4 regions of the Pseudomonas sp. GW821-FHT11G12 genome follow, and region 1 is predicted to be linked to each of the others. Evidence: predicted binding sites of a transcription regulator. Region 1 holds the regulator's gene; each other region holds the start of a gene.
What was found. The regulator FliA, encoded in region 1, starts transcription of late flagellar genes. The targets are predictions, from matches to a motif close to CTAAAGTTTNNNNNNNNNNNGCCGNTAA.
Positions count from the first base shown of each region.

Region 2: AC1RR7_RS06595 (methyl-accepting chemotaxis protein) is a predicted target of FliA. The motif match lies at 2,011-2,038, and genes of this name have one in related genera.
Region 3: AC1RR7_RS16890 (flagellar protein MotY) is a predicted target of FliA. The motif match lies at 2,544-2,571, and genes of this name have one in related genera.
Region 4: AC1RR7_RS12585 (methyl-accepting chemotaxis protein) is a predicted target of FliA. The motif match lies at 2,040-2,067, and genes of this name have one in related genera.

Region 1 is NZ_JBXARH010000012.1:108,423-112,849, forward strand. Features, by position in the region: gene flhF (flagellar biosynthesis GTPase FlhF) at 1-582, shown strand, start outside; gene fleN (flagellar synthesis regulator FleN) at 696-1,526, shown strand; gene fliA (RNA polymerase sigma factor FliA) at 1,523-2,263, shown strand; gene AC1RR7_RS27905 (chemotaxis response regulator CheY) at 2,431-2,802, shown strand; gene AC1RR7_RS27910 (protein phosphatase CheZ) at 2,820-3,608, shown strand; gene AC1RR7_RS27915 (chemotaxis protein CheA) at 3,662-4,427, shown strand, end outside.
Region 2 is NZ_JBXARH010000001.1:1,480,868-1,485,294, forward strand. Features, by position in the region: gene AC1RR7_RS06580 (phenylacetate--CoA ligase family protein) at 1-216, shown strand, start outside; gene AC1RR7_RS06585 (GNAT family N-acetyltransferase) at 216-1,142, shown strand; gene AC1RR7_RS06590 (hypothetical protein) at 1,191-1,724, opposite strand; gene AC1RR7_RS06595 (methyl-accepting chemotaxis protein) at 2,106-4,097, shown strand; gene AC1RR7_RS06600 (DUF411 domain-containing protein) at 4,253-4,427, shown strand, end outside.
Region 3 is NZ_JBXARH010000005.1:134,259-138,685, reverse strand. Features, by position in the region: gene AC1RR7_RS16900 (hypothetical protein) at 1-61, shown strand, start outside; gene AC1RR7_RS16895 (argininosuccinate synthase) at 223-1,440, opposite strand; gene AC1RR7_RS16890 (flagellar protein MotY) at 1,570-2,478, opposite strand; gene pyrC (dihydroorotase) at 2,638-3,684, shown strand; gene rnt (ribonuclease T) at 3,681-4,355, shown strand.
Region 4 is NZ_JBXARH010000003.1:284,967-289,393, reverse strand. Features, by position in the region: gene AC1RR7_RS12590 (potassium/proton antiporter) at 1-45, opposite strand, end outside; gene AC1RR7_RS12585 (methyl-accepting chemotaxis protein) at 358-1,983, opposite strand; gene AC1RR7_RS12580 (hypothetical protein) at 2,261-2,491, shown strand; gene AC1RR7_RS12575 (cell division protein ZapA) at 2,488-2,790, shown strand; gene AC1RR7_RS12570 (methyl-accepting chemotaxis protein) at 2,890-4,427, shown strand, end outside.

The sequences.
Region 1 (4,427 bases):
TACGGCGCGCAGAACATTGCGCTGGTGAGCATGGACAGCTTCCGCATCGGTGCTCAGGAACAGTTGAAAACCCTGGGCCGGATCCTCAATGTGTCGGTGACCCACGTCGACCCGGGCCAGTCCCTGGTGCAGGCGCTGGATCCACTGCTGCGCAAACGCGTGGTGCTGATCGATACCGCCGGCCTGCAGGCCAGCGATCCGGCACTGCGCATGCAGCTGGAAAGCCTGGCCGGTCGTGGCATTCGGTCGAAAAATTATCTGGTACTGGCAACCACCAGCCAGAAACAGGTTCTAACCGCCGCTTATCACAGTTACAAGCGTTGCGGGCTCGCCGGGTGCATCCTGACTAAACTGGATGAGACGGCCAGCCTTGGCGAAGTGCTGAGCCTGGCGATCAGTCATGAACTGCCGGTCGCCTACCTGACCGACGGCCCACGGATTCCGGATGATCTGCATCTGCCGCGCCGTCATCAATTGGTCAGCCGCGCCGTCAGTGTGCAAATGCAGGAAGAACCCAGCGAAGAAGCCATGGCTGACATGTTCGCTGATATCTACCACAGTCCCACCAAGCAGGTTGGCTGAGGTAATGAACAGTTTTTGTACCTACATCGATGGTCTGCCATGCATTGTTCCGGTTGTGAACGCGCAGCCAGTAATGTGGCCTCCGTCTATGCAAGACAAGGTAAAGAAATAACATGGGCAGCATGCATCCCGTACAGGTGATCGCGGTGACCGGCGGCAAAGGTGGCGTCGGCAAGACTAACGTGTCAGTGAACTTGTCCCTGGCGCTGGCAGAGCTTGGCCGTCGGGTCATGCTGCTGGACGCCGACCTGGGTCTGGCGAACGTCGACGTTCTGCTGGGCCTCACGCCCAAACGTACCCTGGCCGATGTGATCGAGGGCCGCTGCGAGCTGCGCGACGTGCTGTTGCAAGGCCCCGGCGGGATCCGCATCGTGCCGGCCGCTTCCGGCACGCAGAGCATGGTTCACCTGAGCCCGGCCCAGCATGCCGGTCTGATTCAGGCGTTCAGCGACATCGGCGACAATCTCGACGTACTGGTGATCGACACCGCTGCGGGTATTGGTGACTCGGTAGTCAGTTTTGTTCGCGCTGCGCAAGAAGTGTTGCTGGTGGTCTGCGACGAGCCGACCTCGATCACCGACGCCTACGCGCTGATCAAACTGCTCAACCGCGATTACGGCATGAACCGCTTCCGCGTCCTGGCCAACATGGCCCAGAGCCCGCAGGAAGGTCGCAATCTGTTCGCCAAGTTGACCAAGGTCACGGATCGCTTCCTCGACGTCGCCCTACAATACGTCGGTGCGGTGCCTTACGACGAAAGCGTGCGCAAGGCGGTGCAGAAGCAGCGTGCGGTCTATGAAGCCTTCCCGCGTTCCAAGTGCGCACTGGCGTTCAAGGCGATCGCGCAAAAGGTCGACACCTGGCCGCTGCCCGCCAATCCGCGCGGCCACCTCGAATTTTTCGTCGAGCGCCTCGTGCAGCAAACGGCAGGACCTGTGCTATGACCGCCAGCGGTATGAATTTCTACAAGAAGTCGGCACGTGACGCGCAGTACGAGCTGATCGAGCGTTACGCGCCACTGGTCAAACGCATTGCTTACCACTTGCTGGCGCGATTGCCGGCCAGTGTGCAGGTCGAAGACCTGATCCAGGCCGGGATGATCGGCCTGCTCGAAGTCTCGACCAAATACGACGCCAGCAAAGGCGCCAGTTTCGAAACGTACGCGGGCATCCGGATCCGCGGCGCCATGCTCGATGAAGTACGCAAGGGGGACTGGGCACCGCGCTCGGTTCACCGCAACACCCGTATGGTCAGCGACGCGATTCGCTCGATTGAAGCTAAAACCGGCCGTGACGCTAAAGATCACGAGGTTGCGGCCGAACTCCAATTGAGTCTCGACGATTACTACGGGATTTTGAACGACACCCTGGGCAGCCGACTGTTCAGTTTCGACGACCTGTTGCAGGACGGCGAACACGAAGGGCTGCACGAGGATGGCGCAAGTGCTCATCTTGAGCCGTCGCGCGATCTGGAAGATGAGCGCTTCCAGGCTGCGTTGGCGGACGCGATTGCCAATTTGCCGGAGCGTGAGCGACTGGTGTTGGCGCTGTACTACGACGAAGAGCTGAACCTCAAGGAAATCGGTGAAGTCCTTGGCGTCAGTGAATCGCGGGTCAGCCAGTTACACAGCCAGTGCGCGGCCCGCTTGCGGGGGCGTTTGGGGGAGTGGCGAGCGCGCTGAAGGCAGTGTGGGGACGCTGCGAACGAGGCTGGTGCGGTGGTGAACGGCACCGGTCTTGCTCTGTTGTGCTCCAGACAGTCATCGAGTGCTTTGCCGGATTGATTGAAATGGCGCGTCCAGGTGCTGGGCGCGTTTAAGACTGCTTGGAGGTCGAATTGAACAAAGACATGAAAATCCTCATCGTTGATGACTTCTCAACGATGCGGCGGATCATCAAGAACCTGTTGCGTGACCTTGGGTTCACCAACACCGTTGAAGCCGACGATGGCACCACTGCCATTCCGGTGCTCAACAGCGGCAGCATCGACTTTCTGGTGACCGACTGGAACATGCCTGGCATGACCGGTATCGACCTGCTGCGTCACGTGCGCGCCGATGAAAAACTCAAGCACCTGCCAGTGCTGATGGTGACCGCTGAAGCCAAGCGCGAGCAGATCATCGAAGCGGCCCAGGCCGGCGTTAACGGCTACGTGGTCAAACCTTTCACGGCTCAGGCGCTGAAAGAAAAAATCGAGAAGATTTTCGAACGCATCGGCTGATGACGCGCGGGGGAGCTATGGAGCATAACGAATCTTCACAGGGCGACTTCGAGTCGACTCTGAAAAAACACGCGGTCGAACTGGTCGAAAGCCTTGAAAAAGGCAGGTTCGGCGACGCTGTGCAACTGATCCATGAGCTCAATCAGACCCGTGACCGTGGCCTGTACCAGGAAGTGGGCAAGCTCACGCGCGAACTGCACAGTGCAATCGTCAACTTCCAGATCGACCCGCATATGCCGCAGGCCGAGGAAGTATCGCAGATCACTGATGCGACCGAGCGTCTGGGCTATGTGGTCAAGCTGACTGAAGCGGCGGCCAACCGCACCATGGACCTGGTGGAAAGCGCCACGCCGGTGGTCAATGGCCTGGCTGACGAAGCCCAGGCGTTGAGTGCCGACTGGGGACGTTTCATGCGCCGTGAAGTCGGGGCTGAAGAGTTCCGCGAGCTGGCGCGTCGGGTCGACGGTTTTCTGGCACGCAGCAGCGCGGACAACCGCGCGGTGTCGAGCAACCTCAACGACATTCTGCTGGCCCAGGATTACCAGGACCTCACAGGTCAGGTGATCAAGCGCGTGACCCAGTTGGTCACCGAAGTCGAAAGCAATCTGCTCAAACTCGTGCTCATGGCCAGTCAGGTGGACCGCTTTGCGGGCATCGAACATGACCGTGCGGCGATGCTCGCTGAAAAAGATCCACAAAAACATCTCTCGCAGGGTGAAGGTCCGCAGATTCATGCCGATAAACGAGAAGACGTTGTGTCCGGTCAGGACGATGTGGACGATTTGTTATCCAGCCTTGGATTCTAGAGTTTTGGAATTATAGGTTTTTTGGGTTTTTAGACCTGTAGGAGCACCCCCTAATGAGCTTCGGCGCCGATGAAGAGATCCTTCAGGATTTCCTGGTTGAGGCCGGCGAGATTCTTGAGCAACTGTCCGAACAACTGGTCGAGCTGGAAAGCCGTCCGGATGACGCAGATCTGCTCAACGCAATTTTTCGCGGTTTCCACACTGTAAAAGGGGGCGCCGGCTTCCTTCAGCTCAATGAGCTGGTGGAGTGCTGTCACATCGCCGAAAACGTGTTCGACATCCTGCGCAAGGGTGAGCGTCGCGTAGATGCAGAACTGATGGACGTGGTGCTCGAAGCGCTGGACGCGGTGAACAGCATGTTCAGCGAAGTCCGCGATCGCAGCCCGATTACTGCCGCAACCCCGGAACTGCTGGCCGCCCTGGCGCGTCTGGCTGAACCGCAATCGGCGGATGAAGCCCCGGCTTCGCCTGTTGCCGAGATGATCGAAGAACTGGTCGTCGAAGGCGATTCGGGCGATATCACCGATAACGAATTTGAACAGTTGCTGGACTCGCTGAACGCCGTCAAGGCCGAAGCTGAAGCCCCGGCGGCTGCCGCTGCGCCTGCTTCCGATGAGGCAGCCAGTGATGAAATCACCGACGCCGAATTCGAGTCGCTGCTCGACCAGTTGCACGGCAAGGGCCAGTTCGCGGCCGACGCCGTGGCACCGACAGCCGCTGCACCGGCTGCTCCGGCGGCGGGCGACAGCTCCGACATCACCGACGACGAATTCGAAGCCTTGCTCGATCAGTTGCACGGCAAGGGCAACTTTGCCGTCG
Region 2 (4,427 bases), on a different contig from region 1:
GCTGAGCAACCTGCTTCGGCAGACACCGACCGGAGGCTGCACCACGCGTTGATTGAACACTACCCGTTGATCGAACAACTCAATGCCGATCACTTGCTGGACGTGGAGATTCACTGCTGCACGGTTCAGGACCTGTCACGCCATCCGCGCTCCGGCAAACGCCAGCGCGTACTGGATCTGCGCGTCTACGACAGCCCGCCCATGGAACAGCGCTGATGGAAACAGTTACCCTGCGCAGTTACCGCAACAGCGACGCTGTGGCCGTGAGCAACCTGTTCCGAAAAACCTACGGCGATCTTTACGCCCAGCCTCACGTCTATCTGCCCTGCATGATTGATCGCAACCATGCGCTGGGGCGCTGGCACTCTCTGGTCGCCGTCGCCGAAGATCAAATGCTGGGACACGCGACCTTGATTCGTGCCAAGGGATCGCACATCGCCGAGCTGGCGTTGAGCGTGGTTGACCCTGAAACCCGAGGTCAGAACATTGCCACCCGCCTGGGACGGCAGCTGTTGATTCATGCGCAAGCCCTGGGATACCGGGGCGTGACGATCAAACAGGTCACCGGCCATCCCTACACACAGCGCATGGCAGCCAGTCTCGGCTTTCAGAGTGTCGGATGGCTGCCCGACCATGTCCCGTCTCCGTTCAATGCCTCGGCGCGGGAATCGCTGGTCATCGGTTACACGCCTGTCGACGATAACCGACGTCCGCTCCCGACCCAGGCGTGGCCCGAAAGCTGCCGGGATTTCATGAGGCAGATGTGCAGCATGTTCGGAACACAGGACAAGGCCGCGCCCTGGGTGGGCGAACCGGTGCAGCTGGAACAACAATTGAACCGGTATGAAGGCATTTTCAAAGAGATCGATGGCGGCTTGCTCAAGCAGTTGCAGGAACTGCCGGCGCATTGGCTCATTTCAGTCAGGCTCAGGCTGGCAAAGGAATTCGCAAGCGCTTTTCACTTGCTGACGACGGCGGGATTCGTGTTCACCGGGCTGGTGCCGGATGAGAGAGGAGCTGGCTGGCTGGCGTTGTTTCATCGTGGCGCCAGGCCACCGGCGTTGACGCTGATTTGCCCGCAGATGCAGCGGCTGCATGACGACCTGCAATCGCTCATTGCCAAGCCATCATCGTCCGTGTAACGCAAGAATGCCCAGGCCCTGCGCATCGGAGGGCCTGGTTTTACGCGATCAAGCCTTGGCGCTGACGCCTTTGTCGGTCGGAGGCGGACGTTCACCGCCCTGTCCGTAGGTTTTCAGGCTCTGCAGCACATAAATGGCTTTCTTGTACTCCGGGATCAACGTATTGGCGTACTTGTTGCCCTTGAGGCTGTTGTTGTTGATGGTGTCCAGTTGCGTGGCGAAATATTCCAGCGCATTGAACTTGGCATCCGGGTCTTTCTGAATGCCGAAACGATCGAACTTGTCACCGGCATTGAGCAGCGTCATCGAGGTCACTTCGGAAATGAGGCCCCGGCTGCGCAGGAAGTCAGTCAGTTTGCCCAATTGCTTGGGAGTGACGTTTTCCGGATCGAACCCCTTGATGTTCTTGTGCAAACGCTGCTTGTCCATTTCCGCCGTGTTGAGAACGGTGGGGTCGTTGCCGACCAGGGCCAGCATCTGCTTGACCTTCACGCTTTGAGAAACCGGTTTGCCCGAGCTCCCTGCGTCTCGAACCAGCAAACCTGCCTTGGGCTGCCACGCGCCGGTATAACCAACGGTCATGAGCGTGCTCCTTGCGAAAAGAACATGAAAATATCCTTGTGGAACGTCTTGAGTTGCCCGGAGTATCGGCCGGAAAACTGATGTCACCAATCTGTTTTTCACTTTTTTACAAATTTTGTACATTCTCGATACAAAGCACTGCAAGCCCCGCAGATATTGAGCCAGAGCCGCTTGGCCAGTCCGGCGAAAATCGGCTTTTTACTCTAACGAACGGGCTGGTTAGTTTGCATGTGTCGGATCTGTTACTTGCCGGTCAGCGTTTCAAAACTTTTTAGCACGTGAGTACCTAAAGCTTCCTCGCGCCGCGACGATACGTAAGGGATACCCCTACTGTTTTACTCCTCGCCCCTAATAAGAAACGCTGCTCAAGGACCGGTCTCCATGCCCGCATTCCGTACCATTCAGGCTCGCTACACGCTGTTTCTGGTTCTATTTATCCTGTTGCTGTCGGTCCTGACCGTGGTAGGCATCAGCCAGTTGGTCGCGCCGAAACTGCGTCATACCGAAGAGCAGGTGGTGCTCAACCGCATTGCCGAGGTCGCCGAGCAGATCCAGGGCGAACTGAACAAGGTTCAATCGCAGCAACGCAGCATCACCCAGACCATCCCGCTGCTCGACAGTGCCGCCATCGATACGGTGCTGCCGGGGCTGGTGGACCAGTACGGTGAATTGAAAGTATTTGGCGGTGGTATCTGGCCACTGCCCGGTCAGCGTGAGGCGGGACGCAACAAGTTCAGCACCTTCTGGCACCGCGACGGCTCCGGCAAACTGGCCGTGAACACCTTCTGGAACAGCGACGCAGCGCCCAACTATTACGACCAGAGCTGGTACAAGGGCGGCCTGCAGACACCGCGCGGCCAATGCGCCTGGGCCGCCGCCTATAAAGACGATGCCAGCGCCGAGCCACGCACCAACTGCGCCATGGCCATTCAGAAGAACGGCACGACCTGGGGTGTATCGACCATCGACGTGACGCTGGGCTTCTTCAACGACCTGGTGGCGCGCAAGGAAAAAGACCTCAGTGCCGAAATGCTGATCGTCGAGGCCGACGGCAAAATCATCAGCAACAGTTCGCGCATCAATGGCCCGATCGTGCTGAAAAACATCAGCGAGCTGGCCGGCAGTTCACCGTTTGCCAGCCAGGTAAAAGCAGGCCTGCAACAGCGTGATCAGGCCCAGCGCGTCGAGTTTGACAACAACGGTGAGGCCAGCACCTTCTTCATGCGCCCGATTGAAGGCACGCCATGGTTCCTCGCCACCGCCCTGCCGACCAAGTTGATTACCGCCCAGCGCGATGACGTGCTCAGCACACTCAGCCTGTTGCAGATCCCGCTGGTGATCCTGCTGGTGCTGTGGCAGGTCTATGCGATCCGCCAATTGATCCAGCGCATGAAGGCCCTGAAAGCCAACATCGATCTGCTGTCCAGCGGCGATGCCGACCTGACCCGCCGCATCACCATCCGCGCCGAAGATGAACTCGGCGCGATCGGTCACTCGGTCAACACCTTCATTGCCTATCTGCAGAACATGATCGGAGAAGTCACCCAGGCCACCGGCGCCATGGCTTCGAGCCTCGACAACCTGCAACGTACGTCGGCGCACACCAGCCAGATCCTGCTGCGCCACGCCTCGGAAACCGACCAGACCGTCACCGCGATCAACGAGATGAGTTCGACCGCTGAAAGCGTCGCGCAGAACGCGGCAGAAACCGCCGCCTTCACCCAGCGCGCCAACGAAAACGCCGACCGTTCGCGGGTGGTGGTTGGCGAAGCCTCGAGCAGCGTGGTCGCGCTGATCGACGAAGTGGCCAGCGCCACGCACAAGGTCGAAAGCATGCAACAGGACGCGCAGCGCATCACCGAGATTCTCGGGGTGATTGGCGCCATTGCCGGCCAGACCAACCTGCTGGCGCTGAACGCCGCCATCGAAGCCGCCCGCGCCGGTGAGCAGGGACGCGGCTTCGCGGTGGTGGCCGACGAAGTGCGCGCCCTCGCCGCCCGCACCCAGGCCAGCACTTCGGAAATCAACGAAATGTTGACCCGCCTGACCCAGGGCGTGAGTTCGTCGGTCAGCGCCATGGAAAACACCCAGGCCAGTTGCCAGTCGGCCGCCGACGCCACGGCGCGAGTCAACAGCGGCCTCGACGAGATGGCCGGCTCGGTCAGCCACATCAACAGCCTCAGCACGCAGATTGCCACCGCCGCCGAACAGCAAAGCGCCGTCACCGAAGAGATCAACCGCAGCATGGTGCAGATCCGTCACATGGTCGATGAACTGGTGCAAAGTGGTCAGGCCAGCGAGCTCAACACCCGACAGTTGCTGGAAGCCAACAGCCGGGTCGGCGCGATCATGGGCCGGTTCAAGGTGCGCTGATCCTGACAGATCTGTCATCTCTCGCTCAGCGGGCTGTCAGCCTTGATCTACGATCATGCTGACAACCCGCCTTGTATTACTTGGAAACACTCCGTTGATGCCGGGCGGGAAATTCCGGTCAAAATGCGTTTTTTTACCCGAGCCGAGAGCCCTCCATGCGAAACCACCTGCGTCTGGCCGCCCTGAGCGCGCTATTCATCTCCTCCCTGGCGCAAGCCGCCGACCTCATCCCGATCGAAGTCCATCGCGACGCCAACTGCGGCTGCTGCAAAAAGTGGATCAGCCACCTGGAAGCCAACGGTTTCAAGGTCGAGGATCACGTTGAAGCCG
Region 3 (4,427 bases), on a different contig from region 1:
GACGTATTGTATTATTTACGACGTTCAAGCGCAGAACATCAGTGTATTGGGAAGAGTTTAAATTGAGGCGCAGAGACACGAAGTACATCAATGCGATGCGCACAGTACAACAGATGAGTTCGGGAACGCTGATCCACTACGATCAGGTAAACAGAAGGGTTTTGCAGCATAGCGGTCTTGTCAGAACGACAAGACCGCTATTTCACGTCTGGTCCGAAGGACTCAGAACAGCTTGCGGCCTTTGTTGGCAGCAATGCGCATACGCAGCGCGTTGAGCTTGATGAAGCCCGCCGCGTCGGCCTGGTTGTAGGCGCCGCCGTCTTCTTCGAAGGTCGCGATGTTGGCGTCGAACAGCGAATCGTCGGACTTGCGGCCGGTCACGATCACGTTGCCCTTGTACAGCTTCAGGCGCACGACGCCATTCACGTTGACCTGGGAGGCGTCGATCATCTGTTGCAGCATCAGACGCTCCGGGCTCCACCAGTAACCGGTGTAGATCAGGCTGGCGTACTTCGGCATCAACTCGTCTTTCAAGTGAGCGACTTCGCGGTCCAGGGTGATCGACTCGATGGCGCGGTGAGCGCGCAGCATGATGGTGCCGCCCGGGGTTTCGTAGCAGCCACGGGACTTCATGCCGACATAACGGTTCTCGACGATGTCGAGACGGCCGATGCCGTGTTGGCCACCGATCTTGTTCAGGGTCGCCAGTACGGTGGCCGGAGTCATTTCGACGCCGTCCAGAGCGACGATGTCGCCGTTGCGGTAGGTCAGTTCCAGGTATTGCGGCTTGTCAGGTGCGTTCTCCGGGGAGACAGTCCAGCGCCACATGTCTTCTTCGTGCTCGGTCCAGGTGTCTTCCAGCACGCCGCCTTCATAGGAGATGTGCAGCAGGTTGGCATCCATCGAGTACGGGGATTTCTTCTTGCCGTGGCGCTCGATCGGGATCGCGTGCTTCTCGGCGTAGTCCATCAGTTTCTCGCGGGACAGCAGGTCCCACTCGCGCCAAGGGGCAATCACTTTTACGCCTGGCTTGAGCGCGTAGGCACCCAGTTCGAAACGGACCTGGTCGTTGCCCTTGCCGGTTGCGCCGTGGGAAATGGCGTCGGCACCGGTTTCGTTGGCGATTTCGATCAGACGCTTGGCAATCAGCGGACGCGCGATGGAAGTACCCAGCAGGTACTCGCCTTCGTAAACGGTGTTGGCACGGAACATCGGGAACACGAAGTCACGCACGAATTCTTCGCGCAGGTCGTCGATGTAGATTTCTTTGACGCCCATGGCCTGAGCCTTGGCGCGAGCCGGTTCGACCTCTTCGCCCTGACCCAGGTCAGCGGTGAAGGTCACGACTTCACAGTTATAAGTATCCTGCAGCCACTTGAGGATCACCGAAGTGTCCAGGCCGCCGGAATACGCCAGAACGACCTTGTTTACGTCCGCCATGCCATCACTCCACGGGGTTCTACGGAAAGCCGAGGAGTCTACCGCTCAAACGCGATAATTTACAGAGGCGCGACAGCTTAAGACGACAAAGCGACAGAATCTGTCGAGAGGGCGACGATGACCGGCGGGTCAGGACGTCGCCGCAGCGTTGGCCGGTGTGCTGGCCTGAGGCGCAGGAGCGGTAGTCGGTGCCACCCGCGCAAGGTGCACGTTGACCCGACGGTTCTTGGCCCGGTTGGCGGCATTGGTGTTTGGCACCAACGGGTAACGTTCACCATGGAAGCGCACGGTGATCTGCGATTCCTGGATACCGTTGGCCTTGAAGAAGTCGACCACCGCCAGAGCGCGCCGGCGCGACAGTTCGCGGTTGGTCAGGCGATTGCCGCTGTTGTCGGAGTGGCCGTCGAGCTCGATGTGGTTGACCGTCGGATCGGCCTTCATATATTCGAGCATGACTTGCAGCTTGGCCTTGGCGGCGGCGTCCAGTTCGATGCCTTCGCCGGGGAAACCGATCTGTGATTGCTTGACCTGCTCGAAATTCTGCGGGAGCAGTTTCGCCACGCAGGCCTGATAGTCGTTGAACGCCTTGCTGAACTTGACCGGCAACAGACGCACTTCCGACACACGGCCATCGCCCGATGCATGGCGCACCACGGGGCTGCGCCCGTCCATCAGGCCGCTGATCAGTTGCCCGGCCTGCGCCTGAGAACTGTTGAACAGGATATTGCCACTGCCGATCCTGACCGTGCCCAGATTGATATCGCCACGGCCCGGCTGCCAGGGCGCCGCTGCCGCCATCAAGGTCGCCGAACCGCCGCCGAGCATGGCGTTGTAGGCGTTCAGGCGGAAAGTCGCCTGCTCGCCGGCCTTGCGCACGAACTGGCCCGAGCCGAAATCGGTGATCGGCTGCGTCAGGCGGCATTCGAACTTGTCGCCCTCGACCGTCCACTCAATGTTCTCCAGACGGGTCTGGTAGGTCAGCGCCATCGCCGGAAGGCTGGCAAACACACTGAGCAAGGCTAAATAACGCTGGCGCACGGGAGGCTCCATTGGCTTCTACAACAAAAAGACCGATACATACATGTTTACGGCATACCTATGGGATATCGGACGCTCGTCGCAAAACTTGATAGCGAGTGCCTGCAAGAGTCTTTTCCGGTAGCATTCGCCTCAGTTTGACCCGCCTGGAATCCCCTCATGTCCGACCGCCTGACCCTGCTGCGTCCCGACGACTGGCACATTCATCTTCGCGATGGTGCCGTGTTGACCAATACCGTTGCAGATGTTGCGCGCACCTTTGGTCGCGCGATCATCATGCCTAACCTGGTACCTCCGGTGCGCAACGCCGCTGAAGCCGACGGCTATCGCCAGCGGATTCTCGCTGCCCGCCCGGCCGGCAGTCGTTTCGAGCCGTTGATGGTGCTGTACCTCACCGACCGTACCCAGCCCGAAGAAATTCGTGAAGCCAAGGCCAGCGGTTTTGTCCACGCGGCCAAGTTGTACCCGGCCGGCGCCACCACCAACTCCGATTCCGGGGTCACCAGCATCGACAAGATCTTCCCGGCGCTGGAAGCCATGGCCGAAGTCGGCATGCCGCTGTTGATCCACGGTGAAGTCACCCGTGGCGACGTCGACGTGTTCGACCGCGAGAAAATCTTCATCGACGAGCACATGCGTCGTGTGGTCGAGCGTTTCCCGACGCTCAAGGTCGTGTTCGAACACATCACCACCGGCGACGCCGTGCAGTTCGTCAACGAGGCTTCGGCCAACGTTGGCGCGACGATCACCGCGCATCACCTGCTCTACAACCGCAACCACATGCTGGTAGGCGGAATCCGGCCGCACTTCTATTGCCTGCCGATCCTCAAGCGCAATACCCACCAGGAAGCCCTGCTCGACGCCGCCACCAGCGGCAGCGCGAAGTTCTTCCTCGGCACCGACTCGGCGCCGCACGCCCAGCACGCCAAGGAAGCCGCCTGCGGCTGCGCCGGCTGCTACACCGCGTACGCCGCCATCGAGTTGTATGCCGAAGCCTTTGAACAGCGCAATGCGCTGGACAAGCTCGAAGCCTTCGCCAGTCTCAACGGCCCGCGTTTCTACGGCCTGCCGGCGAACACCGATCGCATTACCCTGGTCCGTGAAGAATGGACCGCCCCGACCAGCCTGCCCTTCGGCGAGCTGACCGTTATCCCGCTGCGCGCCGGTGAAAAACTGCGCTGGCGCCTGCTGGAGGAACACGCGTGAGTGAAGACCATTTCGACGACGAACTGGACGGTCAAGGTGGCGGCGGTTCACGCCATCCAATGGCAGCACGCTTTCGCGGCTACCTGCCGGTTGTCGTCGACGTAGAGACCGGTGGTTTCAACTCGGCCACCGACGCATTGCTGGAGATTGCCGCGACCACCATCGCCATGGATGAAAAGGGTTTCGTTTACCCGGACCACACCTACTTCTTCCGTGTCGAGCCATTCGAAGGCGCCAACATCGAAGCGGCCGCGCTGGAGTTCACCGGGATCAAGCTCGATCACCCGTTGCGCATGGCGGTCAGCGAAGAGACGGCCCTGACCGATATCTTCCGTGGCGTGCGCAAGGCCTTGAAGGCCAACGGTTGCAAACGGGCGATCCTGGTCGGCCACAACAGCAGCTTCGACCTGGGCTTCCTCAACGCCGCCGTCGCGCGGCTGGACATGAAGCGCAACCCGTTCCATCCGTTCTCCAGCTTCGACACCGCAACCCTCGCGGGTCTGGCGTACGGTCAGACCGTACTGGCCAAGGCCTGTCAGGCAGCCGACATCGATTTCGATGGCCGTGAAGCGCACTCCGCGCGTTACGACACCGAAAAGACGGCCGAGCTGTTCTGCGGCATCGTCAACCGCTGGAAACAGATGGGCGGCTGGGAAGACTTCGACGACTGAGGGTCGTCGGATTAAATCCCGCGCATGAAAAAACCGGCTCAAGAGCCGGTTTTTTTGTACCTCGACGTTGCG
Region 4 (4,427 bases), on a different contig from region 1:
CAACGCGCCGATCAAGAACAGGCTGTTGATGGTCGTCGCATTCAAAGGCAGTACTCCAGAAGCGGAAAGACGGGCACAAACTGACCATGCAGTCTGCGTGCCAGCGATTCTAACCTGTTGAAATGTGATGCTGTCAAAAAGCTTTTTCAGTGGGGTATTCGGATTTGCGTTCGGCGCGCGATTGCTGCCCTCACCCTAGCCCTCTCCCAGAGGGAGAGGGGACTGATCGTGGTGTTTGTGTGAGCTACGGCGACCTGAAATCCCGAGTCGAACTCAGGATCTGAAAAGCCCCCAATCTGCTCCCTCTCCCTCCGGGAGAGGGCTGGGGTGAGGGGCTTTTGATCTTGATCTCAAAAATTACAGGCTGAACCGTCCAACCATATTGTTCAGATCCAGCGCCAGGCGCGACAGCTCGTTGCTCGCCGCACTGGTCTGATTCGCGCCGGTCGCCGATTGCACCGACAGATCGCGGATGTTGACCAGGTTGCGATCCACTTCACGTGCAACCTGTGCCTGCTCTTCGGCAGCGCTGGCGATTACCAGGTTGCGCTCGTTGATTTCGACGATGGCCGTGTTGATGGTGTCCAGCGACAGACCAGCGCCACGGGCGATGTTCAGGGTCGATTCGGCGCGCTCGGTGCTGTTGCGCATCGAATCCACGGCGTGTTCGGTGCCGCTCTGGATGCTGCCGATCATGCGCTCGATTTCGCTGGTCGACTGTTGGGTGCGGTGCGCGAGGGCACGGACTTCGTCCGCCACCACGGCAAAACCGCGACCGGCTTCACCGGCACGGGCCGCTTCGATGGCAGCGTTCAGTGCCAGCAGGTTGGTCTGGTCAGCCAGGCCGCGGATCACGTCCAGCACCTTGCCGATGTCACGGGATTCGTTGGCCAGATCACCGATCAGGGTCGCGGTGCTCTGCACATCGGCGCTCATGCGCTCGATGGCGCTGACGGTTTCCTGCACCAGATCGCGACCGTCGCCGGCGGAAGTGGTGGCGTTCTTCGAGGCTTCCGAGGTGCTGACCGCGTTGCGTGCGACTTCTTCCACGGCGCTGGTCATCTCGTTGACCGCCGTGGCGGCCTGCTCGATTTCGTTGTTCTGCTGGGTCAGGCCACGGGCGCTTTCGTCGGTGACACTGTTCAGCTCTTCGGCGGCGGACGCCAGTTGGGTGGCCGAGCCGGAGATTCGCTGCAGCGTGTCGCGCAGCTTCGACTGCATCTTGGCCATGGCCGCCAGCAGGCGACCGGCTTCGTCGGTGCCGTCAACGTGGATCGGCTGGGTCAGGTTGCCTTCGGCGATGGTTTCCGCCGCATCCAGCGCTTTGGAAATCGGCTTGGTGATGCTCAGGGTCAGCAGCCAGGCGAAGAGGAAGGTCAGGCCGGTCGCGATCACCAGCAGCGTCACCACCAGGCTGAAAGCCGAAGAAAACTGCTCGGCGGCTTGCTGGTTGGTGGTGCTGATCTGCTCGCCGTTGATTTGCATCAGACGGTTGAGCACCGAGTTCATTGCTTCGGAGTTGTCGAGCAACTGGGTGTTCAGCAGGTTGCGCAGCTCATCCACCTGATTGTTGCGCGACAGGGTTTTCATCCGGTCTTCGATCTGGCGGTATTGACCCAGCAACTGCACGTATTGGTCATAGGCCGCACGTTCGGCCGGGCTGCCGATCAACGGCTCGTAATCGGTCTGGGCCTTGCGGATCTGCTGGTTGCGCATCTCCAGCAGTTCGATGGTTTTCTGTTGGATGTCCGGCTCGCGGTTCACCAGTAAGCGGTACGACAGCACCCGCAGACGCAGGGTCAGCTGAGTGAACTCGTCGAGGTTCTTGATGCTCGGCACGCTGGTGGTGGTGATGTTTTCGGCGGCGCCGCGGATCTTGCTCATCTGGTTCAGGGCGAACACACCGAGAATGAGCATCAGGCCGCCGATCAGGGCAAAACCGGTGAACGCCCGGGGGGCGATATTCATATTGCGAAGGGACATGGGGCGTATACCAGGAAGGGCCGCATCCATGCGGGCTGAGACTGCTGTTGGATGACTTATCGGTCATACGACTAAAGTCTTGAGCCCGTGCGCGTATTTGTCGCACTGAAGGCCGGGCGACGAAGTGCAGGAACCAGATCGGCAGATCACAGTCTCTAACACTCGCAGGAACGGTCGGCCACCAGGAAAATCAAGGCCTTGCGCCGGTTTAACCCTGGCATCCACGACGACTTTTCTTTATCGTACGCGCCCTTTGAAAATGCCCTGGAAGATCAAAATGTTGGAAGCATCCCTCAGCCAATTGGAACAGCTCGTCAGCGACCTGGTGCAACAGAACCAGACTCTCTCGGAAACCAACCAGACCCTGTCCACGGAACTGGCCCAGGCCAAGGATGAAAACGAAAGCCTGCAACTGAGCCTGATGGAACAGGAAGAAAAACACGGCGCCACTGCCGCTCGCATCCAGGCCCTGGTTGATCGCGTCAACGCAGGTCCTGTCAGCGCATGAACCACGGCACAGCAGGGGTAAAAGTCGTCTCCATCATGGGGGAGGACTATTCGATCAAGGCACCGGCCGGGGAAGAACAGACCCTGCTGGACGCCGCATTGATGCTCAAGGCCGCACTGGCCGACACCAAACGCAAATACCCGACGCTGATCGGCGACCGCCTGCTGGTGCTGGCGGCGATGAATCTGTGCTCGCAGCAGATTGAAATGAAGAAGCAGCACCAGCAGGAACTCGAGCGTTACCAAGAGCAAGTCAGCGCCACGGTCGAGACCATCGCCAAGACCATCAATCAGGGTTGATGGGTTGCGCACAACCAAAGAATAAGATTGTCGATTGCGTTGTATACAATCGGCACGGCTGTTGCAGTGTTTCAGCCTCTTATTCTTTGGGGGTGCTCCATGCAGTTCTGGCGTCGCAGTATTCAATGGCAGTTGATCCTCGGCATGGGCACCGCCCTGCTGGTCAGCATCCTGATCGTGGTTGGCATTTATACCCTGGTGGTCAACCGCCTCGCCCAGAGCTATCTGGTCGAGCAGGCGTTGCCGTCGAGCATCGAAGCGACGCGCAACGACATCGAGCGAATCCTCGTTCAACCCCTCACCGCCGCCAAAGACATCGCCAGCAACACAATGGTCCGCGACTGGCTGGCCACAGGTGAAGACTCCGCCAAAACGGCAGGCTTCGCGCAATATCTGGAAGGCATCCGCGCCGAACACAAGGCGTTTACCGCGCTGATCATCGGCACCGAATCCAATCACTACATCACCGAAAAAGGCCTGGATCGCACCCTCAGCCGCGCCAAACCGGCCGATGCGTGGTTCTACTCATTCCTGGACAGCAATCAGCCCCGAACCCTGAACATCGACAACGACGGGGCCACCGGAGAGTTGGCGCTGTTCATCGACCTGAAGGTCGAACAGGCCGGCAAAGTGGTCGGCGTTGCGGGGCTAGGTCTGAGCATGAAAGAGCTGTCCGAGCTGATCCACAATTTCAGCTTCGGCGAGCGCGGGAAGGTCTATCTCGTGCGTTCCGACGGTTTGATCCAGGTCCATCCCGAGGCGCAATTCAGCGGCAAGCGCACGCTTACGGAGCAGATCGGCGCAAGCGCGGCACAAGCGGTCATGGGCCATAAAGTGGCCGCCAACAGCAGCTTCCAGCGCGACGGCGAAGACTTCCTCGCCTTCAGCCTGCCTTTGCGTGACCTTGGCTGGACCCTGGTGGCCGAAGTGCCGCAGTCACAGATCTACGCCGAAGCCCGCCGGGCGATGTGGATGAGCAGTGGCATCGGTCTGGCGGTGGCGCTGGTTTGCCTGGCGCTGGTGATCTGGCTGGCTCAGGGATTGGTGCGACCGATTCGTCAGGTAACAGCTGCGCTGGTAGCAATCGGTAGCGGTGGTGGAGATTTGACCCATCGGTTAGATTCCAGCCGCGCCGACGAGCTGGGCGACCTCGCTCGGGGCTTCAACCGTTTCCTCGACAGTCAGCGCGGGATGATCGCCGAGGTGTTGACCACCAGTGAGCGTTTGCGTGTCGCTGTGGGTCAGGTGGCCAGGGTTGTGGATAACACCGCCGAGCGCTCCGGTCGCCAGCAGGAAATGACCGACATGGTTGCCACCGCCGTCCACGAAATGGGCCTGACCGTGCAGGAAATCGCCCAGAACGCCGGCAACGCCGCGCTCGCCTCGCAAACGGCGCGAGATGAAGCGATGCAGGCGCGGGAAGTGGTCGGCGGCTCGATTCGCCATATAGAAAGCATGTCTGATGAAATCGGCGTCGCGGCCGGCGCGGTGGGGGAGTTGGCGCATCAGGTGGCTTCGATCGATCAGGTGCTGGCGGTGATTCGCGGCGTTTCTGAACAGACCAATCTTTTGGCGTTGAACGCGGCGATTGAAGCGGCGCGGGCCGGGGACATGGGGCGTGGTTTTGCGGTGGTGGC